Regions from separate parts of the Zhaonella formicivorans genome, predicted to be linked through region 3. Evidence: riboswitches for the same ligand, from Rfam matches in the RefSeq annotation. Region 3 holds a riboswitch; each other region holds the start of a gene.
What was found. Region 3 has a riboswitch for glycine ahead of gcvT (glycine cleavage system aminomethyltransferase GcvT). Riboswitches for the same ligand answer to the same signal wherever they lie in the genome.
Positions count from the first base shown of each region.

Region 1: linked by a shared signal. The riboswitch ahead of EYS13_RS09345 (GrdX family protein) and the one ahead of gcvT (glycine cleavage system aminomethyltransferase GcvT) in region 3 are both predicted to bind glycine.
Region 2: linked by a shared signal. The riboswitch ahead of EYS13_RS10100 (secondary thiamine-phosphate synthase enzyme YjbQ) and the one ahead of gcvT (glycine cleavage system aminomethyltransferase GcvT) in region 3 are both predicted to bind glycine.

Region 1 is NZ_CP085524.1:1,890,067-1,899,829, reverse strand. It holds gene EYS13_RS09370 (ASKHA domain-containing protein) at 1-1,382, shown strand, start outside; gene EYS13_RS09365 (PocR ligand-binding domain-containing protein) at 1,646-2,965, shown strand; gene EYS13_RS09360 (cobalamin B12-binding domain-containing protein) at 3,083-3,724, shown strand; gene EYS13_RS09355 (hypothetical protein) at 3,901-4,185, opposite strand; gene plsY (glycerol-3-phosphate 1-O-acyltransferase PlsY) at 4,353-4,946, shown strand; glycine riboswitch at 5,217-5,317, shown strand; gene EYS13_RS09345 (GrdX family protein) at 5,540-5,920, shown strand; gene trxB (thioredoxin-disulfide reductase) at 6,175-7,398, shown strand; gene trxA (thioredoxin TrxA) at 7,458-7,772, shown strand; gene EYS13_RS09330 (glycine/sarcosine/betaine reductase component B subunit) at 7,804-9,090, shown strand; gene grdA (glycine/sarcosine/betaine reductase complex selenoprotein A) at 9,136-9,585, shown strand; gene grdB (glycine reductase complex selenoprotein B) at 9,615-9,763, shown strand, end outside.
Region 2 is NZ_CP085524.1:2,048,440-2,058,202, forward strand. It holds gene EYS13_RS10085 (methyl-accepting chemotaxis protein) at 20-1,843, shown strand; gene EYS13_RS10090 (inorganic phosphate transporter) at 2,056-3,057, opposite strand; gene EYS13_RS10095 (DUF47 domain-containing protein) at 3,050-3,673, opposite strand; gene EYS13_RS16295 (hypothetical protein) at 3,899-4,024, opposite strand; gene EYS13_RS10100 (secondary thiamine-phosphate synthase enzyme YjbQ) at 4,031-4,447, opposite strand; glycine riboswitch at 4,944-5,022, opposite strand; gene EYS13_RS10105 (DUF2680 domain-containing protein) at 5,329-5,688, opposite strand; gene EYS13_RS10110 (anti-sigma factor domain-containing protein) at 5,811-6,704, opposite strand; gene sigI (RNA polymerase sigma-I factor) at 6,710-7,405, opposite strand; gene EYS13_RS10120 (heavy metal translocating P-type ATPase) at 7,711-9,763, opposite strand, start outside.
Region 3 is NZ_CP085524.1:2,811,268-2,821,030, reverse strand. It holds gene EYS13_RS13825 (response regulator transcription factor) at 1-403, opposite strand, end outside; gene EYS13_RS13820 (ferritin-like domain-containing protein) at 571-1,047, shown strand; gene EYS13_RS13815 (DUF2179 domain-containing protein) at 1,062-1,574, opposite strand; gene EYS13_RS13810 (lipoate--protein ligase family protein) at 1,678-2,487, opposite strand; gene gcvPB (aminomethyl-transferring glycine dehydrogenase subunit GcvPB) at 2,565-4,025, opposite strand; gene gcvPA (aminomethyl-transferring glycine dehydrogenase subunit GcvPA) at 4,026-5,360, opposite strand; gene gcvH (glycine cleavage system protein GcvH) at 5,363-5,746, opposite strand; gene gcvT (glycine cleavage system aminomethyltransferase GcvT) at 5,748-6,845, opposite strand; glycine riboswitch at 7,102-7,199, opposite strand; glycine riboswitch at 7,203-7,304, opposite strand; gene EYS13_RS13785 (FMN-binding glutamate synthase family protein) at 7,710-9,134, shown strand; gene EYS13_RS13780 (Na-translocating system protein MpsC family protein) at 9,683-9,763, shown strand, end outside.

The DNA of each region.
Region 1 (9,763 bases), 920 kb from region 3:
GCCAAAACAGCCATGAAGTTACGGTAGTTACCCGTTGGAGCGAAGTGATTGCCATCGAGCCAGGTGATACCAGTCAGGATCTGTACGGGGTTGCGTTTGATATTGGTTCGACTACTTTAGTGGGCTCTCTGATTAATCTTTTGACAGGTGACATTGTGGCAACCCATTCCGAAGGAAACCCCCAGCGGGCTTACGGAGCCGACGTCATCTCCCGCATTTCTTATGTGAGCAGCGAAGAAAAGGGCCTGGAGACGCTGCAAACTAAAGTCATCGACGCACTAAACGGCATCATTGAGAAGCTTGCTGCCGAAGCAGGGATTAAGCCGGAGATGGTTTACGAAGTTACTGTAGTAGGAAATACTACCATGCTGCATTTGTTCTTGGGAATCAGCCCCGTTTACCTAGCTCAAGCACCTTACGTGGCTGCTGTTAAATCGGTGGCAGATGTGCGGGCGGTAGAGCTGGGTCTGAAAATTAACCCAGCAGGTTACTGCATAGTAGTTCCTAATATAGCAGGGTTTGTGGGCGCAGATACTGTGGCAGTGGTATTGGCTACCAATTTGGATAAAAGCAAAGAAATACGCTTGGCCATCGATATCGGCACCAACGGCGAGATAGTCTTAGGTTCGGAAAAAGGTCTGTATGCATGCTCCACTGCGGCAGGACCCGCTTTTGAAGGTGCCCAAATCAAGTTTGGCATGCGGGCCGCGCCGGGCGCGATAGAAAGAGTCGATATTGCTGATGATGTCAAGATTCAAACTATAAATTCTCTGCCTGCTATAGGTATCTGTGGTTCCGGCCTTATTGATGCCGTTGCCGAAATGTTGAAGGTGGGAGTGATTGATTATACGGGTCGCATTCTGGATCCGGAAAGTGCATCCCACCTGCCGGTCAAGGTTCGCCGGCGCATCGTGGAAGGAACAAACGGTTTTGATTTTATTCTGGCTTACCGCGCAGAGAACGGGCTGGAAGAAGACTTGGTGCTGACTCAAAAGGATATCCGGGAACTGCAGTTGGCTAAAGGTGCCATCCTGGCCGGTATCCAGGTGTTGCAACAGGAGCTGGGTATAGATGAAAAGGATATTGTGGAAGTGCTGCTGGCCGGCGCTTTCGGTACTTATATCAGAAAGGAAAGCGCTTGGAGAATAGGTCTTGTACCCGATTTAGGACTGGAACGCATCAGAGCCGTTGGCAATGCTGCCGGTGTTGGTTCCCAGCTTGTATTGGTTTCGGAAGAAGCCAGGCAAAATGCTTATGAGATAGCAGATAAGGTAAGGTATATAGAACTGTCGGCAAGACAAGAATTTCAGGAGAGGTTTATGGAAGCTATTTATTTCCCCCGTTGGGCACAAGAAGGCAGCAGGCAGGGCGTTAGCCGGTAAAAGCATTTCTATTTTGGGAAGGTGCGGGTATCCTGAGGTTAAAACTGACTTCAGCTTATCTGTACCTTTTCTTTCGTTATCTACTACTTTCAGAAAATCTCGAAATTTTGCAGGAATTCACGTTAAAATAGCAAATATTTTAACTAATTAATACATTTTGAGCAGGAATGATCGTGATATTGAACGGAGCAAGTGCCGCTTTCGCTATTAATATACACTAGCCGTAAGTTGGTTTTAAGTATAACTCTTTCAGAGGTGATTGGATGCTAGATGGAGTTCTGAACGGGGTTAACAGGCACCAAATCCAGGAGCTCGGAGAGGAAAGTGTCTTACGGCAAATTTTATCCTCTTTCAGCAAGGCAACGGGGTTACAGGCAAGTATAGTGGATTCACAGGGAGAAACAATTGTTACCTCGGAAAAAGAAGAAAAATATTGTGAATTTTGTCAAATGGTGAGAACATCGGAAACAGGCGTATATAAGTGCAAGCGTTCTTATGCCCGGGCAGGCCTGGAAGCCAGCAAGTATGGCAAACCATATATTTTCCGCTGCCATGCAGGGTTAATTGCCTGGGCCGCCCCTATTCTAATCGAAGAGAACTATCTGGGGGCCATTGTCTGCGGGCAGGTGCTGGCCTGGGAACCGGAGGATTTCTTCTGGGAAGAGATCAAGGAAATGACACGGGGACTTGGGGTAGATGTGAGTAAACTCATAGAGTGCGCCCAGAAATTGGAAGTTCTCTCCGGAGAGAAAATCCAGGCTGCTGCTGATTTGTTATTTGTGGTTGCTAACCATATCATGAAGACCGGAATGATTACATTGCAGCAGCGCAGGGCTATCAGCGAACAGCAGGCACGCCTGGGGGAAGAAATACAAGCCAGAAAAAAACTGGAAGAGGCTTTGAAAAAAATGGACAGTCTCTCGGTCCGCGGTTACTCTTTGGAAAAGGAACGGGAACTGGTCAGCAGGGTTCGACAAGGGGATGGGGCAGGAGCGCTGCGCCTGCTCAATGAAATCCTGGCCGAGATCTTGCAGCGTTATTTAGGCAACGTTAAGGAAGTAAAAGCCAGGATTTTGGAACTGGTGGTTTTGATCTCCAGGGCAGCAGTAGAAGGCGGGGCCTCGCTCAAACAACTTCTGGCACTTAATTCCCAGTATGTGGAAGAATTTACCCGGTTAACTACCGTGGAAGAAGCTTGTCATTGGATTGAAAATGTTACACAGCAGTTTATTATCTGCATTGAGGAAAGCAAAGGTTCACGAAATTTACAGGTCATCCAGAAAGCCGGCGATTACATGCGCAATAATTACCGCAAAAAAATTACATTGGAAGATGTCGCCCAGGCTGTGTATTTAAGCCCCTGCCATCTTAGCAAAATATTTAAGCAGGAATTAGGCTGTACTATTATGGAGTTTTTAACTAAAATCAGAATAGAAGAAGCTAAAAAGCTTTTGCGGGACCCGAAATATAATGTTATTCAAGTAGCCGATGATCTAGGGTTTAGGGACCCCGGTTACTTCACCAAAGTATTTAAGCGCAGTGAGGGGATAACTCCCAGTCAGTACAGGGAAAAAGCATTTTAACTTGTTAGGGATATAGGCGGTATCATTAAGTAGGTATAAATTTCAGGACGAATAAGTGCAACTTGGCTTCCGCCAGCTTGGCGCAAGCCAAGTTTCTTTAACCTTGGAGGGTTAGATTTGGGGAAGTTAAGTCAGATTGCGGCAGCTGTAATAGAGGGAAAAGCGGCACAGGTAAAATCCTTAACGGAAGAAGCCATAAGTGAAGGCGTTTCGCCTGTGGACATTCTTTTTCAGGGTTTGGTAGCGGGCATGACTAAGGTCAGTGAGCGCTTTAGCAACGAAGAATTTTATATTCCCGACGTGTTGACATCATCCAGGGCGGTCCACGCAGGGATGAGGGTTGTGAAGCCACTGCTCTTGGATAAGGTCTATCCGGCTGCCGGTAAAGTTGTAATCGGAACTGTAGCCGGAGACTTGCATGATATAGGTAAAAATATGGTGACTATTTTTTTAAGAGCTAACGGCTATGAGGTCATTGATCTAGGTATTGACGTGCATCCCCAGGATTTCTTGGAAGCGGTATCGCAGCATCAGCCTAAAATAGTAGGCATGTCTGCATTGCTCACTACCACTATGCCAATGATGGCCAGTACAATTAAACTTCTGGAAGAGACTAATTTGAGGGAAAAAGTAAAAGTAATAATAGGTGGTGCCCCTGTCACCTCTGAGTACTGCAAAGCTATCAATGCTGACGGTTATGCACCTGACGCCAGGCGGGCAGTGGAACTGGTCAATAAATTGCTCCGGGAAAGTGTTTAATAGTTTTCAGCTTTCAGCCATCAGCTATCAGCCGTCAGCTATCAGGGGCTAGTTACTGGCGACTGGGAACTCAACCGTAGGTCACTGTTGGGGACTAACAAGGCCTAAAGACCAAGAATAAAGGCTAATAACTAATAACTAATGACTGTTTCAGCCAAGTTGCGACTTGGCTGAAACTAGCTGCCTCGCTGAAACTCCCTGACAATCCTGCCGTGGTCAAAAATACTGCGCATGGCTAAGTCTCCGTGGGTTTCGACTAAAGTAAGTTCATTTTCTATGTTCCAACCTAAGGACTGACAAAGGGGCGCAATTTCATCGATAATTTCCTCAAGATCTGCTTCTTTGCTGAACTCATAGTGATGCATATTTTCTTTGAACTCATACCCCAGATTCTGCAACTGTTCTTTAAGTTCCCTGCCTTTACTCCTTACGGGTAATTTCCCTGTTACAAAGCCGGACAAATCAGCACCTCCCAAATCTATCTTGTGTGCAAACATTCCCTTATTAATATGCGATTTAGACTTTAAAATTATTAAGAAATGCTATAATATATGGAGGTAAGAAATAATGGGAAAAAGCAAACATTAGAGGTCGCTTTTAATCAAAATAATGCTAAAGGGTGAAAGTTGTGCGAATTGTTGGAACACTATTCTTGGCCTATTTGCTTGGTTCTATTCCCTTTGCATTGATTGCGGGGAAGGCAGTAAGCGGAAAAGATATCAGAAATTATGGCAGCGGCAACTTGGGTGGGACAAACGCGTTTCGGGTTCTAGGCTGGAAGGCGGGCCTGGCCGTAATCGGGGCTGATATTTTGAAAGGAGCCTTGGCAACCTATATCGGTCTCTGGGGTGGTAATGAGGTTTTGGGTATGCTGGCCGGATTGGCAGCCGCCCTGGGGCATTGTTACCCGCTTTTTGCCGGATTTAGAGGGGGCAAAGGAGTGGCTACCGGAGCAGGCGTCTTTTTGGTGCTTGCACCCAAAGTTATAATCTTGAGCGCTTTAGTGTTTGGGATTACGCTGGCAGTTTTCAGGTATGTTTCCTTAGCTTCTATAGCCGGAGCCATTACTGTGGCTGTGCTTACCTGGGCTTTCCAGATGCACATTATCTTGATAATTGCCTCCTGGTGCCTGGTGGCTTTTGTAATTTACCGGCATCGCTCCAATATTCAGCGTCTCTTTAAGGGTACGGAGAACAGGGTAGGTGTACGGAAAAAGCACTAATGATAAAGAAATTTTATTTAATTGCTCCTAACTATAAAAAAAATACTGAAAAATAAAACTTCTGTTAAAGGCAACGAAATATGTTAAATGACACTTTACAAGGAAAGTACTAAATGATAGAATTAGCTTAAAGAAAGAGAATTCTTTCACAAGATTTATGAGTTGGCATACATATACAATATGAGTTTTGCGTCTCTTCACTGTGAAATTACAATGTGTCGAAATTAGAATGTACAGTTCGTAATGTTGCAGTCAATTCAATACAGGAGAATGATAAATGCGGGAGAGTCCCATTAGGACGCCGAAGGAGCAAACCTTGGTAAGCCGGACCAAGAGTGAAACTCTCAGGCTCAAAGGACCGTATTTAGACTCAACTCTGGAAAGTCTCAGGACACCGAAGGAGCAAAAAGGCTTTAAGCCCTATTAATCTCTCAGGTAAGTAGACAGAGGCACGGCAGCTGGTTTTAGCTGTTGTACCTCTGTTTTTATTTATACAACGCTCGTGCCATTTTTCACAAGCGCCAGTGTTTGGTCTAACTTTTTTGGGGCTAGGCTATTTAGCAGGTTGATGTTTAAAAGCGGGAGGTGGTTAGGTGGAAAAAGTTTTTATCTTGAGCAACAACCCAATGGTTTGGCGGGATTTCCCGGGGACTAATAAGCTTGAAGGTACTTTGCGGGACGTATTGCTACAAGCAAGAAATTTTATCCACCAGGGGCACAGGCTGATTAATCACCCACTGGCGGGCAGCGTTAAGCCAAACGAAACCCCTTACAAGTCATTGGTAATAAGTTGTGATAAGGGTCCTTTGGACTATGATTCTCTACGTTTAATTGAGTCGGCAATTGAAGTTACCGACAAGTTACCAGAATTAAAGAGGAAATGGGGGGAACAGGTAGTTCAAGATTTTCAGTTTATTGACTTGACCCTGCTTAGAACAGCTATTGAACAACTGCCCCTTGACATGCATGTGTAAGACCAGTTGTTGGTTGTTGGTTGATGGTTATTGGTTAAAAACAAACCCCGGTACAGCTTAATATGTTTAATTAAAGTAACAATTACCAACCTGCATCCTATAAAATACAGTGATAATTTTTAGCTGTTGGTTTTTAGTTTTAATAACTAACAACTAACAACCTGTAACTTAAAGAATATTGAGCTAGGATTTAACGAGTATTTAAAAGGGTTGATATTAGTTTGATTGCAAAATTAGATGAGGAGGAGATGGCGATGTCAGAGGTATTTGATATTGTAGTGGTGGGCGGTGGTCCTGCCGGCCTTGCCGCAGGCATCTACGGTTCCAGGGCACGGCTGAAGACTGTTATATTGGAAAAAGCCAGACCTGGAGGTCAGGCGGCAACAACACAGGAGATGGAGAATTATCCCGGCTTTTCCAGGGGCACAACCGGCCCCGGCTTAATGAAAGCAATGGCCGAACATGCAAAAAGTTTCGGTACCGAAATCCTCAAAGAAGAAGTCGTTGATTTGGAGCTTGAAGGAGAAATTAAGGTTGTTAAAACAAAGAGCGGTAAAGAATACCTGGCCAAAACAGTAATCCTGGCTCCCGGCGCCGAACCGAGAAGCTTAAATATCAAAGGGGAGCGGGCTTTAAGAGGTAAGGGCGTTTCCTACTGCGCCACCTGTGACGCCGATTTCTTTGAAGACCTGGATGTGGTAGTGGTCGGCAACGGCGATGCCGCTATCGAAGAAGCAATGTATCTCACCAAGTTTGCCAACAAGGTTACCATCATCGTAATCCATGACGAAGGCATCCTGGACTGCAATAAGGTGAGCGCCGAGAAAGCTTTTGCCAACCCGAAAATTGAATGGGTCTGGAGCTCTGTGTTGGAGGAAATCAAAGGAGACGGCATTGTTGAGTCTGTAGTAATCAAAAACATCAAAACCGGAGAACTGACGGAAATGGAAACCAACGGAGTCTTCTTCTTCGTAGGCACCGTTCCCAAAACCGGATTCCTCCGGGGCAAAGTAGAACTTGACGAAAAAGGGTATATTATCACTAATGAGCAGATGGAAACGTCAGTACCCGGCGTCTATGCTGTAGGAGATGCCAGAGTCAAATACTTGAGGCAGGTCATCACAGCTGCAGCCGACGGCGCTGTAGCCGCCGTAGCAGCCGAGAAGTACCTGGCCGAAGAAGAAGGCTTCAAGGAACAGGTATTAAACGCTGACAAGCCGGTGATGGTAGCGTTCTGGGCGCCCCAAAACGAGGCCAGCATTGCAGCCGTAGGGTTGCTGGAACAGACTGCCGCCGAATTGGGAGACAGCGTTAAGCTGGTTAAGATAGATACCTACAGAAACCAAAGGGTTGCCAAGCGTTATGGTGTAACCTCCATTCCTGCAGTAGTATTCTTCGAGGGTGGCCAAGCGGTTGCTAAACTCTGCGGTGACTTTAGCGCCGAAGAAGTAAAAAAACAAATTGCAGCCGGCAAATAATTTTCCCATAGGTCGAGTGGGATGCATAGCTACTTATCCTCGTAAAGGAGGTGAGCTAGTTGAACATTGTTGACAAGGAGAACTTCGAAGCAGAAGTATTGCAAGCCGAAGGGCTGGTGATGGTTGATTTCTGGAGCCCAAAATGTGAGCCCTGCCAGGCCCTGATGCCGGAAGTTGAGGCTTTGGCCGCCAAATACGAAGGCAAAGCCAAGTTCTGTAAGCTCGACTCCGCTGCAAACAAGAGACTAGCGATTAGTCAAAAGGTTTTAGGTCTTCCAACCATAGCTTTCTATAAAGGTGGAGAAAAAGTAGCCGAATTCAGTAAAGACTTCACTATGGAAGAAGTGGAAAACAAGTTGAAAGAGCTTCTTTAAAAGAAGCATTAATTTAAGGAGGTGAACGGTTTTGCGTCTCGAAATTGGCAACATTTTTATTAAAGACGTACAGTTTGGTCCCAAAACTGAAGTAAAAGATGGAGTTCTTTTTGTAAACAAAGAAGAACTGGTCAAAGTAACCGGCGATGACGACCGCATCGCTTCGGTGGAAGTATTTTTAGCAAAACCTGGTGAAGAAACAAGGATTATCCCTGTAAAAGATGTTATTGAACCCAGGGTGAAAGTGGCAGGCAACGGCGGCATGTTTCCCGGCGTTATCAGCAAGGTGGAGACCGTCGGTGAAGGGCGCACCCATGTTTTAAAAGGTGCAGCGGTAGTTACCACCGGAAGAATTGTTGGCTTCCAGGAAGGCATTATTGATATGTCCGGCCCGGGCGCCGAATACACTCCATTCTCCAAAACCTATAACGTAGTTGTCAAGGTTGATCCTGTTGAGGGCTTACACCAGCACGAACATGAAGCTGTAGTGAGACTGGCGGGCCTGAGAGCAGGGGCTTACCTTGGCGAAGCGGGCAAGAGCGTGGAACCTGATGAAATTAAGGTATACGAGACCAAGCCCTTGCTGGAGCAAGTCAAGGAGTATCCTGACTTACCGAAGGTTGCTTACGTATACATGCTGCAAACCCAGGGCTTACTCCATGACACCTACGTATACGGAGTAGATGCCAAGAGAATTATCCCGACTTTAATTTACCCGACAGAAGTTATGGACGGGGCAATCATCAGCGGTAACTGTGTTTCCGCCTGCGATAAAAACCCCACTTATGTACACCAGAACAGCCCTGTTATCCACGACCTCTATGAGCGCCATGGCAAAGACTTCAACTTCATTGGCGTGGTAATTACCAATGAAAACGTTACCTTGGCGGACAAAGAGCGTTCCTCCAACATGACTGCCAAGCTGGTGGAATTTATCGGTGCCGATGCTGTAATCATTTCCGAAGAAGGTTTCGGTAACCCTGATGCCGACTTGGTAATGAACTGCGCTAAAATCGAGAAAAAAGGCATTAAGACTGTACTTATTACTGACGAGTATGCCGGTCAGGACGGTGCTTCCCAGTCCCTGGCAGATTCCACACCGCTAGGTGACGCAGTAGTTACTGCCGGAAACGCTAACGAAGTGATTACTCTTCCCCCGATGAAAACTGTAATCGGGTATCCGGAAGTTGCTGACGTCATTGCCGGTGGTACTGCCGGAAGCTTAAAGCCCGACGGCAGCATTACCGCTGAAATTCAGGTAATAACCGGAGCTACAAACGAGCTCGGTTTTGGTTATCTCACAGCAAAAGGATTCTAAGTTTAGATAACACTATACCAAGAATAAAAGAAAGGAGTTAATAGCATGAGCATACTTGCAGGCAAAAAAGTTGCCATTCTCGGTGACCGTGACGGCGTGCCCGGTCCGGCTATCGAAGAGTGCGTCAAGTCTGCCGGCGCTGAAGTAGTGTTCTCGACTACAGAATGCTTTGTCTGAACTGCCGCCGGCGCAATGGACCTGGAAAATCAGGCTCGCATTAAAGAACTTGCGGAGAAATACGGTAAAGAGGATTTAATCGTTGTTTTAGGGGGAGCAGAAGCTGAAGCTGCTGGTCTCGCCGCCGAAACCGTATCCCAAGGCGATCCCACTTTTGCCGGTCCATTAGCAGGAGTCTCGTTGGGACTCAAAGCTTACCATATTTTTGAATTAAAAGATGAGGTTGACGCCCAAGTCTACGAAGATCAAGTCAGCATGATGGAAATGGTGCTGGATGTTGATGCCATCATCAAAGAAGTAAGCACCTATCGTGGATAATTTTACACCCGAAAAAAGGGGGGACAATGGTGAGTAAATACAAAATTGTACACTATATCAACCAGTTTTACGCTGGAATAGGTGGCGAAGAAAAGGCTGATGTCAAGCCGGAAGTCCGCGAAGGCGTAGTTGGTCCTGGAATGGCCCTGCAGCAAGCTCTGGGCGCTGAAGCGGAGAT
Region 2 (9,763 bases), 760 kb from region 3:
CAAAGTTAGGAGGTAAAAGATGTTGTTGCGCAAGAAGAAATTACCCAAAGCTGAGCCTCAAAAACAAAAAGGTAAAAGTTCCGGGACATTAAAACCTAACTTTCAAATATTACAGTTTAAACAATTAAAGGGTTTTCGTTCCAAAATAGGAGACCTTAAAGTTTCTAAAAAATTAGCCGTTTCCATGCTGGTAGGGCTTTCCGCATTGTTCATAGTAGGTCTCCTGGGTATTGTCAGCCTTGGGAAAATGAACGGCGAGGTCAAAAAGATGTACAACCGTAATCTGGCAGGCGTAATAGCAGCTGCCGATGCAGAAAGAGCCATCAGAGGCATTTCCGAGGCAGGGATAAGGTATACCACAGAAAACGAAATAAGCGCTCAGCAGTCCATCCGGCAGGAAATTAATAAATACAATGGGGACTTTGAACGGGCGCTGAAACGCTATGAAGCCATTGCCACAAACAAGCAGGAAAAAGCAGTCTTAGCCAATTTGCAACAAGCTTATCGCAATTATCAACAGGCAATTGATGAATTAATTACGGCATTCAGCCATGAAAGGGCCTTACAAGTTTATAATTTGGAAGTATTACCAAAAAGGGCGGAAATTTTTAAAGCGGTAAATGAATTAGCGGACTTTAACAGCAAAGCAGCTGCAGCAATGCTTAAACAAACTCAAATGCTGTACGCTTCCATTATCTTAGTATTTGTGGTAATTGTTGCTGTCGCTGTGCTGCTATCCCTGTTTTTAAATCTCTTCATCTCCAGACTGATTACCGGTTCCTTAAACCGGCTCAACCAGGCTGCGGGCAAAGTAGCTTCCGGCGATTTAAGCGAGGAAAATATAGAAGTATATACTAAGGATGAGTTTGGACAATTGACCCAAGCTTTTAATGAAATGACTAAAAACCTCAAAGCACTGATAGCTCAAACGGCCGACGGGGCTGAAAGTCTTGCGGCTTCTTCAGAAGAAATAAATGCTACCATGGAGCAACAGGCTAAAACAGTAGAACATATTGCCAATTCAGCCAGGGAACTGGTAACCGGCGCAGAACAGCAAAGCAGTAAAATTAAAGACTCTATGGCATATATCGAGGAAACTTCGGCAGTAATTCAGCAAATCGCGGCGACTGCTCAACAAGTGGTCTCATCCACCCAGGAAGTCAGCACCAACGCCCGTGCCGGAAACAATGCCATGCATTTGGCCAAAAAGGAAATTGAAAAAATTAACGCTGCTACCGCAGAGGTAGCCACAATTATCAATAAATTAGGTGAACACTCCAAAACTATCGGCAATATCGTCAACCTCATCAGCAACATTGCCGAGCAAACAAATCTTTTGGCCCTGAACGCAGCCATTGAGGCTGCGAGAGCAGGGGAGCAAGGCAGAGGGTTTGCAGTGGTTGCTGACGAGGTAAGGAAACTCGCAGTGCAATCGCAAGATGCTGTGAAAGAAATTAACGGTATTATCAAACGGATTCAGGATAACTCTGTAAAAGCGGTCCAGGCAATGAAAAACAATGAGCAGCTTGTACAAAGCGGAAATCAGGTTATATTGGACGGGGCTGAAACATTCAACCATATTGCTTTGGCTGTGGAAGGCGTATTGCGGCAGATCCAGGAAGTATCAAAATCAACTGATGAGTTGGCCAAAAACAGCGAGCACATAGTCACCGCCATTAAAGATATAGACCAAATTGCTGTCCAAGTAGCTGAGGCCAGCCAAGCCATGGCGGCAACAACCGAGGAGCAGGCGGCAGCAGTTGAAGAGATTGGGGCCTCTACAGAATCCCTGGCTTCCCTGGGCCAGGAACTGCAGCAAATTGTATCCCGTTTTAAGCTGTAAATTAGACATTAAAAAACACCACCCGCAAGCAATCTATAATGAATCTCTGTATTAAAACGGATATTTCTTCTTAAAGAGCCTTTTTATTCCCAAAAAAGGCTTTTTTTATTTCCTCGCGCTTAATCAGCCTTTTGGCCGGTGGTAATTTCCTGAAGATTATAATGTTTTTAATAGGGATTAAAAAACAGGCATTAACTGCCTGTTTGCTTCACTCAGAAAACATTGTTAAGCACCAAAATTGCAATGCCTGCCAGCAAGGCGCTCATAGGAATGGTCAGGATCCAGGCCCAAACAATATTTTTGGCAACAATCCATCTGACGGAAGAAAGTCTTTTGGAGGCCCCTACCCCCATAATTGAAGAAGAAATGATATGGGTGGTGCTAACCGGTGCATGGAGCATGGTGGCCGTAAAGATCACCGCCGCTGCCCCGGTTTCAGCCGCAAAGCCGTTCACCGGCGCCAGCCGCGCCATATTCACTCCCATGGTTTTGATGATTTTCCAGCCGCCCACCGATGTTCCCAAGGCCATGGCTAAAGCACTGGCTATTTTCACCCACGTGGGCACGCTGAATTCGGCAATTAATCCGCCGCTTAAGAGGGCCATGGTAATCACACCCATCGTTTTTTGGGCATCATTGCTGCCGTGGTTTAAGGCCATTAGCGCTGCTGAAACGATTTGGGCTTTGGAAAATATTTTAGTAACGGTCGAGGGCCTGAATGGTTTTAGGATCCAGTAAAGAATGACCATCAAGGTATAACCTACAATAAAACCAATAACTGGCGATAAAAAGAGCCACAACAGAATTTTAAAAAAGAAATTAGTCCAATGTACGATCAGGAAAGAACCCTTGTAGACAATAGCCGAACCTAACAGCCCGCCAATCAGCGCATGGGACGAGCTGCTTGGCAAGCCAAAATACCAGGTAATGAGATTCCAGATTATGGCACCGAACAGAGCGGCAATTACGACTGTTTGGGGGATCAGGTTGGGATCTATGATATCCGCGCCTACCGTCTTGGCAACTTTGACACTGATAAATGCGCCGAAAAAGTTTAGCAGAGCAGCCATGGCAATTGCAGCCCGGGGCGATAAAACCCTGGTAGAAACAGAGGTAGCTATGGCATTGGCTGTATCGTGAAACCCGTTGATAAAATCAAAGATAAGCGCCAATACAACCACCAGCACTGTCACAACTATGGTTGCACTAAGCATGCTTCATTACAACCCCTTCAACAATATTGGCCACATCTTCGCAGGCATCGAGGGTTTGTTCCAGGCGCTCGTAAATTTCTTTCCACTTGATCACATCAATAACGGGGGTGTTTCCGCTGAACAGACCTGTTACCGCTTGGCGGAAAAGGGCATCTCCTTCCTCTTCTATTCTGTTTATTTCAATGATTTTTTCCGTTAACTTTTTGCTTTTCTTCATCACTTTGAGTTCTTCCATCAGGTCAATCAGTTCCTTGGTACAATTTAAAATCAGGTTGCTCATTGTTTTTGCTTCTTCGGTAGCGGCAGTTACCTTAAACATGATAAACCTGCTGGCTGTGGACTCGATGAAGTCAGCAATATCATCCATCTGCTTGCCTATGCCGTAAATGTCCTCCCGGTCGATAGGAGTAATAAATGATTTATTAAGCTCTTTAAAAATTTCATGAAGCTGCTGATCCCCCTTCCGCTCCATCTCTTTGATTTCTTTGAATTTAGATTCGCCGTTTTTTAGATCTTCTACTAACTCTTTTAAAAGCTGGGCCGCTTTATACATGGTATGGGCGGAAGAGATAAACAGATCAAAAAATTTGTCTTCTTTGGGCGTTAATTTAAACATCGCAAACCTCCATAGCTCAATTACTCCTGTGGTCTTGTTAACATTTTCACTTAAACACTACACCGCTGCTAATGTTAGCCGGTTTGTAGCACAAGTATAGAATACTACAAAATCTGCTAAACTCCAACAGAGAAATTTTGCGAAAAATTACTTTATCAGCGCCCAAAAACAAAGAACCTAATAAAAAACCTTTCTCCGGCTATACTAAGATACAAGAGGTGTTGACTATTGCTGTGTCATCGCCTGCTTCTCATCAACCTTAACAAATTGTCCTTCCTTCAAGATCGTTCCTCCATTGATCACCACCTTTTCCACCCCCGCATTTCCCGAGGAGTAAACCAGGTATTGCATTACTTTTCACTCTCCTATAATTTTTACTAAAACCCGCTTTCTGCGCTTGCCGTCAAATTCCCCGTAAAAAATTTGTTCCCAGGGACCGAAGTCCAATTTGCCATTGGTAACGGCTACTACAACTTCCCTGCCCATGATAGTCCTCTTTAAATGGGCGTCGGCATTATCTTCGTAGACGTTGTGACGATACTGCTGATACGGCTTCTCCGGAGCAAGTTTTTCTAAGAATACTTCAAAATCATGATGCAGTCCGCTCTCATCATCATTGATGAAGACACTGGATGTGATATGCATAGCGTTGCAAAGTAAAAGCCCCTCCTTAATGCCGCTTTCTGCCAAGCAATCCTCAACCAGAGAGGTAATGTTAATAAACTCCCTTCTGTGTTTAGTTTCAAACCAAAGCTCTTTTCTGTAGCTTTTCATGCTTTCCCTCCAAAAAACATGTATTTTTTGCAGATTAAATTCTACACCTTTAACTTCATACCTGCAATCCTGAGGGAACCAGGAAACCAGGGGGGGAACCAGGGGGACGGTCCCCTTGGTTTCATGCCGGGCGCACAAAAAAAAGCGGCAAGGACCGGTAGGCCCTTTGCCGCCTATATAAAGGATACTAGCGGATAACAAATTAGTTTTACCGTTTAGTTTCCAGCTTAGTTCATTCAGCACATTCAGGATGGAGGATGCACTGGTAGTTCAAGCAGAATTCGCAGATGACCCGTTCTCGCTCAGCTGTATAGCATTGACCAAACTGGATCGTTTCAGGCATATGGCCATTCACCATTTTTCGTCCCCTCCCTTTTATTTTAGTAAAAAATAAAAAATCAAGGCTGCTTACCTTGACCTCCGGGAGAGCTAATGAAATTTGCGCCTGAAAATTCATTGGGCTCCTGGTGAAACAAAAAGTCAAACCTTTTTGTTTCTGTCACACTCTGTCCTTTTGCCTGAGAGAATTAATCCTTCGGCGCCCGCCAGCTGCAGGTCTCTCCAGAGGTTCGTCCCGGATTGGTAATTCATCACCCGGAGGTGAAACCTGAGAGATTCAGGCTGACGCCTTTGCCCCTTCGGTTGGCATCCCGTATACCATCTTCCAATCCGTTCATCCGCAGTATTAAGTTATGTTAGTTACATTATATGTAAGCTGACCTAAACAGGCAATGCAATTTCTGAGCATATTCTGTCAAATCCCATTTAACTATTTAATAGGTTTAATTATCTGAGCTTATTCTTTTACTAATGCTGATTTAGGGCTCGATAAAAAACCCTTGACATTTTTGTCAAGGGTTCGTTAGCATTACTGTTATTTTCTAGTAGAGGCTTGCTCCGGTAGCACCTGCACCCCAGCAGCCGCCAAAACCGCCGCCAAAGCCGCATCCTCCTCTGCCCCAGCCGCCTCTGAAACCACGGCCAAAGCCAGGTGTGAAGGTACCATCTTCTAAAGCCTTGATGCGCAGGTCAATATTCTCTTTCATCAGCTTGCCTTGCTCTGCGGTGATATCGCCGTTAGCCACCCACTCGTCGATAACTTGCTTCCTCAGTTCCAGCATTTGCTTTTGCAACTCAACATATTTATCCGCAGTGTTTGAAGTGGTGGCGGCAAAAGCGTAGGAAACGAAGGTGGCCATTAACAGCACTACCAGGGTAAGTACGGCAACTTTTTTCAACACAGTGTTCACCTCCTCGTCTTTTATTTTACCTTTCGCATTTAAGTTCGTAAGCAAAAGCAAAATTTAGGGGGGTACTATGATATTTTTTTACAAAAACTTTTTAAAGCATAACAGAATTCTTACTACCAGCCGCACCCTCTGTTTCGGGGCCCCATAGGCCCGCATTCCGAGTTTCCTTGTCCGGCCTGCGGTATAAGCTGCGGCTGTTGGTTCACCGGCCCCTTACCCTTCGGCCCTCTTTCACCGACCCGGCACCACATGCCGGGAAACATCCTTTCCATCTTGTCCTCGCTGCCCCTCATTACCTGTTCCAAAGGCTGGCTTTTTAATTCCTCGATGCTGAGCTCGGCACCGCCTGCTTTGGAACGTTCCCACAGCAAGTACTGATTGACTGTTAACCCTGCCTTGGCAGCTTCTTGCCTTATGCTCAGTTCAGCATTATCCACAACCAGATAGCCCTGAAACTCGCGTTTAGCCAATTCATCATGCAAAATCTGCTGCAGCTTCTCCCTGTCTATGGCATTTCTTGCCTGTTCCTTTAAAGGAACCACTGCCACAATTACCGTATTACCCTGTTCCTTTTGCAAATACCCCAGCTCGACCGCTTTTACCGCTACCAGGTTGACCGCCTGGTAAACATCCTCCCCCTTAAGGTTAAGTCTCTCCAGTACAGCCTGGCCTTCCGCATCCATGGCTTTGGCCCCGATAATCCTGTTTTCCCGGTCCACATTGAGCTCGATGCTGGAAGCCAAATCCATAGAAACTGCAGCTACTGCCTGGGGCATAAATACGGGTTTGAGCATTCCCAACGCCAGCGTAATGATCAGGAGGGCAGCAGCTATTCCTCTGAGGTAATATTTAGGAAAGGACCTAGGCTTTGGCAGCGGCAGTTGAATTGTCTCCCCCGGGCGGGGCCGGGGCACTGGGACTGAAACCCGAAGAAAATCGCCTTGCTCGGTGACAACTACCATTGTTTTTTTATCCAAACTAATGACTATGCCTTTCGTAAATTCCACGGATTTCACCTACCTTTGTCGGGAAATTGGATCAAAGCACGCATGGGCAGGAACTCCTCCCTAGTCAGAATTAAAACCAAAGCAATGATATATCTCCTGCCGCTCTCCAGCACTTTTCTGCTTTGTCCCGTAATATACATCAGCTCTTTGATAGGCAGCTGTTTTGTTGCCAAAAGTCTCTCCAGCAGAGCTGCATTTTCCGTGACAGCCGCTGCCACTTGCATCAAATTCCTTTTCGTGTCCTGGTGTTTGGGCGAATCCTTAACCAGGGCATTTAGGGGTATGTTAAATTCCAACAGCGCCTGTTGGAAGTTGGCTACCATCTCGGCCTGTTCCCTTGCTTCTTCTTCCTGTCTAAACTGCTCCCAAGCTTCTTCTGCCTCCTGCTTAGTCTGTTCTGTCTCGTCAACCATTGGCATTGTGACATTTTTAAAGCGCGCTTCTTTCCGGAAGTAATCTACCAGCCGGTTATGAATTACCAATTGGGCGTAATTTAAAAAGCTTTTCCCCTTAGCTGCATCATAACTGTCAATTGCCTCGTTAAAAGCAATCAGCCCGATGCTCAATTCATCATCATTCGCCCAGTTTAAAGTTTTACCACAGATGCTGTTAACTATGGATGCAATCCGGCCCTTGTAGGATAGGAGCAGCTGTTCCCTGGCCAACTCACTTCCAGCCTTAGCCTCAGCCAAGAGTTGCATCAAGGCGGCCTCTTCCAAAGGTACTCACCCCTTTGTATTAACTTCGTAAAAAGTTTAAATTTTAGGGAGGTATATTTTAGTGGCCAGCGTCTAGTCCCTAGTCGCCAGTGGCGCTCTCCGACCGCGTCCTTAGTCCTTAGTCGTTAGTCCTTAGTGTCGGCCTTTGGCCGAGTCCCAAGTATTAATCCCTAGTCCCCAGTTACATCTTTAATACTGATGACTGGCGACTGGTGACTAACTTTGACTGGCGACCGGTAAATAAAACTGCCTGCGGCTGGGCGCTGGCGACTCGACGCGGTTCGCTACTAGGGTCGCGTTTTCAAGGCTCGCATGGCGTTTAGGACCGCAATAACGGTAACGCCTACATCGGCAAACACTGCCTCCCATAAAGTGGCAATACCGCCCGCACCCAAAAGCAAAAAGACCCCTTTAACACCCAGAGCGAAAATAATATTCTGCCAGACTATGCTTCTGGTCCTTCTGGCGATTTTGATGGCGCTGACCAGTTTAGAAGGTTCATCAGTCATCAAAACTACATCGGCAGCCTCAATGGCGGCATCAGAGCCAAGTCCCCCCATAGCCACACCCACATCGGCCCTAGCCAGCACCGGTGCATCATTAATCCCGTCACCGACGAATACCACTTTGCCTCGAGTCCCCTTGCCAGCTACCAAATTCTCAAGTTTTCCGACCTTTTGGTCCGGCAAGAGTTCGGCATATACTTCATCCAGGCCCAGTTCTTGGGCCACTTTTACTGCTACTGCTTGAGCATCGCCGGTAAGCATGACCAACTTCCTGATTCCCGCAGCTTTCAAAGATTGCATAGCTTGCCTGGAATCCTCTTTCAGCTCATCGGAAATAACAATATACCCAGCGTATTTGCCAGCTATTGCCAGGTGCACTACCGTACCTGCAGTTTCAATTTCCTCATATACTATATTTTCTTTCTGCATCAGTTTAGCATTTCCCGCCAGGACCTGTTTACCCTTTACAACAGCTTTAATCCCATAACCGCAAATTTCATCGTAACTTTCTATTTCCTCTTTATTGATTTCCTTGCCATAGGCCTTGAAAATCGAAACTGCAATGGGGTGATTGGAGTAGGCTTCCGCAAAAGCGGCATATTCCAGCAACTCTTCCGGACTCATATTATCCCGTGTTTTAATTTCCGTAACATTAAATACACCTTTAGTCAGTGTTCCTGTCTTATCAAATACTATTGTGTCCACTTCATTTAAGGCTTCCAAGAAGTTGCCGCCTTTAATCAAAATGCCGTTTTTCGAGGCTCCGCCTATGCCGCCGAAGAAACCCAGCGGAATGGAGACTACCAGTGCGCACGGGCAGGAGATTACTAGGAAAACCAGGGCCCTATAGAGCCACTGGGCAAAAGTTGCCCCGCTGACAAAGATCGGAGGAAGCACTGCTATACCCAATGCTCCGAACACAACTACCGGAGTATACAGCCTGGCAAATTTGGTGATAAAGTTCTCCGTGGGCGCCTTCCTGCTGCCGGCATTTTGCACCAAATCCAAAATCCTGGAGATTGTAGATTCCCCGAAACCTTTAGTGACCTCCACCGTCAAAAGACCGTTTGTGTTAATAAACCCGCTCAAAATTTCGCTTCCAACCTCAACTTCCCTGGGCACCGATTCACCGGTGAGGGCTGAAGTATCCACCATTGATTTTCCCTCAACAACCCTGCCGTCCAGGGGTACTTTTTCTCCAGGTTTTACTACGATAATATCTCCCACATTCACTTCTTCGGGAGAAACCTTTTTGGTATCGTTACCGATTTTAAGGTTGGCAAAATCGGGCCTGATGTCTAAGAGTGCCTTGATGGATTTTCTGGAACGGTTGACGGCTATGTCCTGGAAAAATTCGCCGATCTGGTAAAACAGCATTACGGCCACGCCTTCGGGAAACTCTTTAATGGCAAAAGCCCCAATGGTGGCAATGGTCATCAGGAAGTTCTCATCAAATACCTGACCTCTGGAAATGTTTTTGACAGCTTTCATGACCACTTCTCCGCCCACCAAAGCATAACTTGCCAAATACAGCCCAAACTCAGGCCAAAACGGCAATTTAAAAGCAAAGGCGATTACAAACAGTACCGCGCCCATGGCAATTCTGAGCAGTTCCTTTTTATTGCCCGCTTCTTGGGGAACATTTCCAGCGTTCGTTTCTTCCTCCAACAGATTAACGCCTGGTTCGATCTTTTTAATTAGCTCACCGGCTTCCCTTATAATCCTGTCCAGGTCTTGACTAAAGTCTGCCTCCACCACTAATTTACCCGACACAAAGTCAACGGCAGCGCTTTTTATGCCCTTAATATTCTGCACCGCTTTTTCTATTTTTTGG
Region 3 (9,763 bases):
TTAACTTCAGCTCACTGCCGGTTTTGCCAGGATTAATTTCTTCTACGCGACGCAATATAGCTTTAACACGGGCCAGCAATTCCCTGGGGCTGAAAGGTTTAGTCAGGTAATCATCTGCCCCCAGTTCCAGCCCCAGCACCCGGTCCAGTTCAGCCGTCCGGGCGCTTAGCATTAAGATGGGCACTTTGCTTCGCTGCCTAATCCGCTTGCAGACTTCCAAACCATCTATACCCGGGAGCATAATGTCCAAAATAACCAAATCAATTTGCTCGGCTGCTACCGTTTCTATAGCATCCAGGCCGTTATCGCAATGTACGGTTTGGTAACCTGCATTCTCCAAGTTGAATTTCACTAATTCCACAATAGTCGGTTCATCGTCCACGATCAAAATTTTATGGGCCATAGCCATCCTCCCTTGCACTCCCATGTACCATGTATAAAGTAAACTTTCAACTTTAGGATATTTTATACCCAATTTACGCTTGTCCACGGTTTTTCTACAGAATAATATTAACATACTTACCAATACTAAACCATATGATGCAGAGGTTGTGGGAAGGCGGGTTAAACATGGGTGAAAATACGCTGCTGGATGCGCTCAACTGGTTCCTGCTGCTGGAGAAAGGACAAGTGGAATTCTACCACCATCTCAGTCAAGCCACGGATGATGCCGAACTGTGCCACGGTTTGCAGAGGTTTAAAAAAGTTGAGGAGGAACATGTAAAAGTAATTGCTGCTAAGATAAACATCCTGGAACTGGACCAAAGTCGTATAAAGAAAGCATTAGGTGCCGTTGCAAGCGCCGGTCTACCAGTCTTTGGTCAAATCGTAGGCAGGGTTTCCAACCTGGCCGGAATGGCAAACATGCTCAAAGCGGGTTATTTGACGGAAAAACTGGCTATCAGGGATTACCGCAAGCTAATCAATGCCGTAGATGATGCGGAAATTCGAGATATGCTCTGGAGCAACCTGATAGACGAAGAAAGCCACTGCCTGTGGCTTTATAAAAAAGCAAAAGAGCTTAAGAAACAACGCCTAAAAACGTGAACTTAGGTTACAACCTATTGCTTCAACGTCTTCACCCAGAAGCCTCCCCGGAAATTTCTGGGCTCGTGGGAGATGATAAAAGCCTTTTCGCTGATGGAATCCACCAATTTAAAAAGGTGGGGCTCAAACTTGCGTTTGGTGAGCACCTCCAAGACCAGCCTGGCTCCGTCTCTCCCTTCAGCCAGCCAGCTGGTCACTCCGTATCCTTGCTCGCGCAGCATCTCCGCTAACTGGCTGTCCTCTTGCCCGGTTATTATTTGGACCGTCACGTAGCCCAGTGCTACCCATTCCTCAATTTTACTGCCTACCAGGACACCTATGGCGTAACCAACGCAGTATGCTGCCAAATTTTTGGGGTCATCGAGATTTTTTAACACTAGGGATAAGCCGGTCATATAGATGAAAACTTCTACGGCGCTAATCATGGAAGCCAGAGTTCTTTGCCCTTTTAAAGTAAATATCATGCGCACCGTGAAAAAAGATACATAGATTATTTGGATTCCCAAAATAATTAAGATCATCATCATTTTTAGATTTCTCCCCTCGATCGTTTTCCTCTGCCATCTTATCACAGATCCGGTGCAAACCGGGTAGAAAAATGCGCATACAGTAAAAGGTAGCTTTTTCAAGCTACCTTTTAAAATTCCAGGCTTCCGTATTATATTTTTCCCGTTCCAACTTTTGGGCCAGTTCCTGTTCTGCCGGCGTTAAGTTTTGCTGTTCCAAGCTAACACCCAAACCTTGGGCAAAGCCCGTGGTAAAAGCTTCCACTGCCTGGCTGTAAGTGACCTCTCTGCCTAAAACCTCATTGACTGCACAAGCCTGGGACTTAAACTTTTCTGCCAGTTTAGCCCTAAGGCCTTCATTGGAAAATTTTAACACAGAAAATAACTTTTCCGCATCCAAACTCAATGGAATAGAACCATGCTGGAGAATAACACCGTGCTTTCTGGTCTGGGCGCTGCCGACCAATTTACGCCCTTCAAAGACAATTTCGTACCACGAGGGGGAATCAAAACAGGCCGCTGTTCCTTTCTCCTTCTTCACATGGGAAGCAATCTCGGCTTGTATACCCAGCTTAGCAAGGCCGGCAACAATCCCCCGGCTGATCTTCAAATAGGATTCTAACACAGTGCCGGAAACCACCGGATTATCTTCCCTGGCCACAATGCTGTAGGTTAATTCCACGTCATGCAGGATGGCCCGCCCACCGGTAAGCCTTCTGACGTAATGGAAGCCTGCTTTTTGGCAGGCTTCCACATCAATTTCCCGTTTCATGTCCTGGAAATAGCCTATGGTAACCGTAGGCGGCTGCCAGGCATAAAAACGCAAGGTGGGCGGTACATTCCCCGCGGCATGTTCCAGGAGGATAGCTTCATCCACCGCCATGTTCCTGAAACCACCGGCATATCCTGTGTCGATAAGTCTCCACTGTTGCATCTTATACCGCCTTCCTCAATAATAAAAAACTAACTTCTCTTGGCTGGTTGGAATGAGTCAGAGAACCGTCCCCTGACTCATTTGGCTTTCTTCCAGCGCAGGTCCGGCTGGCGGGCAGCCCTGACTTCGTCCAACCTGCCCACTACGGTGCTGTGGGGAGCAGTCCGTACCAATTCTGGATTTTCTTTGCACTCCTGGGCAATTTTAGCCATCGCTTCCGCAAAACCATCCAAAGTTTCCTTGCTCTCGGTTTCAGTTGGTTCAAACATCATAGCTTCCTCCACAATTAGCGGGAAGTAGATGGTGGGAGGATGGAAGCCATAATCAAGCAAACGCTTGGCAATATCCAGAGTATGAACGCCATACTCCTTCAGGTTCTTGGGAGTTACAATAAACTCGTGTTTGCAGTGCCTGTCAAAAGGCGAATAATAATATTGCGCCACCAGCTTTTTCAGATAATTGGCGTTAAGCACGGCGTTTTCCGTTGCTTCTTTTAAACCTTCCGCTCCCAGAGCCCGGATATAGGTATAAGCTTTTACCAGCACCCCGAAGTTGCCGTAGAAAGCTTTCATCCGTCCGATGGAATAAGGCAGATCATAGTTTAAATAGTACTTATCTTCATCTGCATTATACTCCACAGTTGGTTTCGGGAGATACTGGGTCAAGAATTCCTTGACACCTACCGGACCTGCTCCCGGTCCGCCTCCGCCGTGCGGTGTAGAGAAGGTTTTGTGCAAATTCAGGTGGACCACGTCAAAGCCCATATCGCCGGGACGAGCATAGCCCATAATAGCATTGGTATTGGCACCATCGTAGTACAAAAGTCCGCCGGCATCGTGCACAATTTTGGCAATCGCTTCAATATTGGTTTCAAACATTCCCAATGTACTGGGGTTAGTAAGCATCAAGGCCGCAGTTTCTTCGTTGACAGCCTGTTTTAAAGCCTCCAGGTCCACATCGCCATCGGCATTAGACTTTATTTCCACGATTTTAAAACCTGCTACTGCAGCTGTTGCTGGGTTTGTACCATGGGAAGAGTCGGGGACAATCACTTTTGTCCTTTTAGTATCGCCACGGTGCTGGTGGTAAGCCTTAATGATCTTCAGGCCCGTCAATTCCCCATGGGCACCTGCTGCCGGCTGCAAAGTCACTTTAGCCATCCCGGTGACTTCCGCCAGGTAACCGGCCAGCTCGTACATCATCTGCAAAGCCCCTTGAACAGTCTCTTCCGGCTGGTAGGGGTGAATCCTGCTGAAACCGGAGAGTCTGGCCATCTCTTCATTGACTTTGGGATTGTATTTCATAGTGCAGGAACCTAAAGGGTAAAACCCTGTATCCACACCGAAATTTTGCTGCGACAGCCTGGTAAAGTGACGCACCACATCCACTTCACTGACTTCAGGGAGTTCCGGTGCTTCCGTTCTCAAATACTCCTGGGGGATAAGGGCCGAAACTTCTTGTTCAGGCACATCAACCGCCGGCAGGGAATAGCCTCTACGTCCCGGCGAAGAAAGCTCAAAAATCAGTTTCTCTTTCACTTACATTCCCCCCAATCTTGCAGCCAAGAGATCGATTTCTTTCTTGGTCCTGAGTTCAGTGACACAGAACAGCACTGCATTATCCATATCCTTATAAAAACGCTTCAGCGGCAGCCCGCCCAAAATCTTATCCTTTAAAAGCTCTTTATTGACTTCATCCGGACATTTCGGCAGTTTTACCACAAATTCCTTGAAAAAGGGCGCCCTAAATACCGGCTCAACCCCGGGAATGGATGTGATTTTGTTAAAAGCATAATGGGCCTTTTGTAAAGATAGGTAGGCCATTTCCCTTAAGCCCTCTTTGCCCAGGGCGCAAAGAGTCATATTGGCCGCCAAAGCGCACAAGGCTTCGTTGGAACAGATGTTGGAAGTGGCCTTTTCCCTGCGGATATGCTGCTCCCGGGCCTGCAGGGTAAGCACAAAAGCCTTTTGTCCTTTATTGTCTATGGTAGCCCCTACAATCCGACCAGGCATACGGCGTACATATTTCTCTTTGGCAGCAAAGAATCCCAGGTATGGCCCGCCAAAGCTGATGCTGTTCCCGAAGCTTTGTCCTTCGCCTACTACAATATCCGCGCCGCATTTGCCCGGGGATTCCAAAATTCCCAGGGACACCGGGTCAACCACTGCCACTACCAGCAGGGCGCCGTTGGCGTGAGCCAGATCTGCCAAACTTCTTAGATCTTCAACATTTCCAAAGAAGTTGGGATACTGGACAATGATGGCTCCGGTATCTTTGGAAACAAGAGGCTCAAAGCTGCTGGCGGGAGAAACCCCTCCGGCGTGCTCCGCCACTCTTATCTCAATACCCTGCCCGGAAGCATAGGTTGCCAAGGTTTCCCGGTATTCAGGGTGAACAGCACTGGAGACAACAACCTGGCTTTTGCGGTCGCAAGCCATGGCCGCAGCTTCAGCCAGCGCGGAGGCGCCATCGTACATGGAGGCGTTAGCCACATCCATGCCGGTCAATTCGCAGATCAGCGTCTGGTACTCGTAAATTGACTGCAGTGTGCCCTGGCTGATTTCCGGCTGATATGGAGTATAAGCCGTGTAAAATTCAGAGCGGAGCAGCAGTTGATCTACAAAGCTGGGTATATAGTGGTCGTATGCGCCGGCGCCCAAGAAACTGATGTAATCGTCTATTGTTTCGTTCTTTTTGCTTAAGCCGGAAACAACTTTTTTCACTTCAGGTTCGGACAGGCCTGCCGGAATAGCCATTGGCTTTTTAAGCCGCAGGCTCTCCGGAATATCGCTAAACAGCTCCTCCACAGAACTGACACCGATAGCGGCGAGCATGGCCTGCCGGTCTTGCTCGGTGTGTGGAACATATTTCATTTTTATTCTGCCTCCTTGAGGAATGCCTCGTACTCTTCGGCGGAGAGCAGGCTTTCAAGCTGTCCTTCATCCTCCACTTCAATAACGATCATCCAGCCTTCACCATATGGGTCGCTGTTAATCAATTCAGGAGAATCAAGCAGTGCTTCGTTGATTTCCACCACTTTTCCACTTACCGGAGCGTATACATCGGAAACAGCTTTTACGGACTCCACCGTGCCGAAAGAATCGTGCTGACTGATTTCATCTCCAACTTCCGGCAGTTCCACAAAAACTACATCGCCCATAGCTTCCTGCGCATGATGCGAAATACCGATTCTAGCCTTGTTTCCTTCTACCTTTACCCATTCATGGTCCTTAGTGTACTTGAGATCGCTTTTAATCATTTTATTTGGCCTCCCTTTTATAAAATGGTGTACGCACAATTTGTGCTTTTACGTCCTTATTTCGGATTTCCACAGTGATGGTTTCGCCAATCTCCGCGTATTTGGTATCGAGAATCGCCAAACCCAAATTCTTCTCCAGGGTAGGAGAGAAACTGCCGGTTGTCACATGACCAATCTGCTGCCCGTCTTTTTTCACGGGATAGCCGGCACGGGCAATGCCGCGCTCGATCATCTCAAAACCGACCACTTTCCTTGGAATACCTGCAGCCTTTTGGGCTACCAAAGCATCCTTGCCGATAAAATCTTCTTTCTCCAAAACAACAAACCTGCCTAAACCTGCTTCCAACGGAGTGACATCCTCCCCTAACTCATGGCCGTAGAGAGGCATTTTAGCCTCAAAACGCAGCGTATCCCTGGCCCCTAAACCACAGGGCAAGATATTATCTCCTCCTGCTGAGAGCATCTTATTCCAAAGCTGGACTGCTTTATCAGGCGGACAGTAAATCTCAAACCCATCCTCGCCGGTGTAACCGGTTCTGGAAATGAGACAATCCACCCCATCTACCTGCCCGTATGTAAACCAGTAATTTTTAATGGCAGACAGATCGGTAGAGGTCAAGCCCTGTAAAATCTGCTCGGCATAAGGTCCTTGAATGGCAATTTGGGCTGTATCTGCTGATTCGTTTACAATTTCCACATTATAACCATCTTTGTGTTGGGCAACCCAAGCGTAATCCTTGTCGGTGTTTGAAGCATTTACAACCAACAAGTATTCGTCATCTGCCACTTTATAGACCAGCAGGTCATCTACAGTGCCGCCGCTGGGCAAACAGAAAACAGCATATTGAATCTGGTTAATGCTTAGTTTGCTGGCATCATTTGTAATCAGCTTTTGTACCAACTTTAAAGCATCAGGTCCTTTTACCCTGATTTCACCCATGTGGCTCACATCGAATAAACCGGCTTTAGTCCGGACGGCCTTGTGCTCTTCTAAAATGCCGCTGTACTGGACCGGCATATCCCAACCACCGAAATCCACCATCTTGGCGCCAAGGGCCCGGTGAACTTCATTTAAAGGGGTTTTTTTCAGTTCGGTCATCCATAAACACCTCCTAAATTTACACTAATCAGTCAGAGGACACATTTCTTCATGTGAAAAATATGTCTCTAAGCAAAATTCTACCCTACTATCATTTAATTATTTATCGCCCCCAAACCGGTGCCTATTTTCTCTTCAACCAAGAATATCTTACCAGAAATGGTAAAGAAAAAGAAAAGGACAAGAGAAAATAGCACAAATTTTAGTTTTGGATTCCTTCACTAATTTGAAGTTCTCCCTTAACCTGTGCTACTTTCCCCTGTCCTTTTACCTGAGAGATTACTCCGGAAAATGCCGGAGTTTCCCCGTTGGTGTCCTACTGGCGTCTTGCCCGCAGCAGGACCTCTCCAGAGGCTGTGTCCGATGACGGTACTTTTGCCTGAGAGTTTCCCCATAAGTTAGCAGCTAATGGGTTGCTCCTTCGGCGCCCCTTGTCAGGGTCTCTCCCGCCACCGTTCATCCACATCTTTCTAACTATAATTATATATCAAATATTTTAAAAATTTACAATGGTATCTATTTAATTTTAGCTAAAAATTTGAGCTAAATTTTAAAAAGAATTGAATAGCAACAGCAAAAATCAACATCGGAAACCGGAGTAATAAAAAATTCTTAGCAAAGCCTTTTTATTAAGTTTTTTTACAATATTCGACAAGATCTTACTATTCCCTTTCGTTTACACAAGTTAATTTTTTCACTAGCTTTTTCCCCCCTGTTTTTGCTCTAAATCTACTGCAGGTTGAATTTTCGGCAGTAAAAATGTCGCGGGAATTTTTATCAGTTCCTGTGGCATACTAAATTAGAATTTTTTTATTACGAGTAGGAAAGTATATTCTTTTTTTCGGAATAGAGAGGAATGGTTAGATGTTCACCAAATCCAAACCTCCTCGTTTAATACCGGGGTCCCTTGGCCTTGGGATAGGTATAGCTGCTGCCGCGCTGGGGGGACTGGGGCTAAAATATCTGGGACGAAAAACAATAGAAAAGTTCAGCCGCAGCGCTATACATACCATTATGACCGATCTTTACAACGAAAATATCTGGGAATTCATTTCTGCTACCACCAGGGTAGGGCCCCAAACCATTGTCGAAGCCAACATGCGGGCAGAAGAAGGCAAAGTTGTTAACCGCCCCCTGGGTACCCCCAGAAAATTTCCTTCGCTGGACAGCCTGATGTTTACTTTCGCCCAACTGGCTAAGCTGCCCACGCCCGGTGATGTCCCCATCGACACTTCGGTAATAATCGGCAAAAAGGCAGCCAAACCTATGTTATTAAAAACCCCGATCATAGTCTCTGGAATGGCTTACGGCTATGCTTTAAGCGAAAAATTTAAAATCGCCTTGGCCAAAGGAGCTGCAATGGCAGGCACAGCCACCAACACCGGCGAAGGTCCCTTTCTTCCTAAAGAACGGAAGGCAGCAAAATATTTAATCCTGCAGTATAACCGCGGCCACTGGAGCAAGTCCATAGAAATCTTAAAACAGGCCGATGCCATCGAAATCCAAATAGGCCAAGGGGCTATCGGGGGTGTTGCTCATACCCTTAGCGCCAACCTTTTGGACAAAAGGTTACGGGCGCAGTTTCAGGTTGCACCTGGTGAAGATGCGGTAGTTCATTCCCGCCAACCAGGCATTAATAGCCCCAAAAAACTGCGGCAACTGGTGAATGAACTGCGGGAAATCACTGAGGGAGTGCCCATTGGAGTAAAAATGGGGGCAGGCAAGAACCTTGAGCATGACCTGGATCTGGCTGTAGAAAGCGGAGTGGACTTCATTGCAGTGGAAGGAGCTGAAGCTGCCACCAAAGGTTCGCCTCCTATCCTGCAGGATGACTTCGGTCTTCCCACCGTGTTTACCATTGCCCGGGCCGGAAAGTTCTTGGCAGAGTCAGATGTAAAAGACAGAGTCAGCCTCATCGCTGCGGGCAAGCTGAATACGCCGGGAGATTTTTTGAAGGCAATCGCCTTGGGAGCCGATGCCGTATATATCGGTACTATGGCTTTGTTTGCCACCGCCCACACTCAGGTTTTAAAGGCGCTGCCTTTCGAGCCTCCCACCCAAGTAGCCTGGTACGACGGCAAAGTGCAGCATAAATTTAACGTTGAAGAAGGCGCTAAGAGCCTGGCCCGATTTATCAATTCCTGTACAGCGGAGATCCAGGAAGGAATTATAGCCTTAGGCAAGACTTCATTGCACCGAGTGAACAAGGAAGATTTAATAGCCCTTGATCCAATTGTGGCCGAGGCTACCGGGGTGGAACCGGCGTATCGACCTAAGTCTGTTTATTAACGGACTTAGGTCGAATCGTCAGTCCTTACTCGTTAGTTTTGGCAACCATAAAGTCACCAGTCCCTGGCAACGACCTTTGGCCGAGTCACTAGTCTCCAGTCATCAGTTACGTGGCTGAATTTCAGGCTACAGCACCGGTGACTAGGGACTAGGAAATGGTGACTGGTGACCGCTAACGACCAACGAGTAAGGACTGACGACGCAGGAGGGGCTTCCAATTAAAGGAAGCCCCTCCTGATACGGCCATTTACCGTCCGGCCGCGGGACCAAATTCAGCAACCCTCTTTGCAATGGGCAGTTTCTCTCAACATCCAGTGCTTGGTAAACATCCTTTTCACCTCTTTTCCCAAGTGAATGTTACCTATCATAAACCATTTTACTACCCCCGTAGGGTATAGTCAAGTTTTGTGTGAACTTTAAAATTAATTTTACTGCCTATTAATTTTACTAACCTGAGAATGCTAAAAAAAAATCCCGATGTAAAAAAAGCAGGAGTTTTTAACTTTATGTCGAAGTAACAGCTTAGCAAATAGCCTGTGAGGTGACCTATGGATATAGGGGCATTAAAACAGCAGGTTATGAAAATCTACAATAACATCAACCAGGAATTATTCAAGACTGGGGTCAAA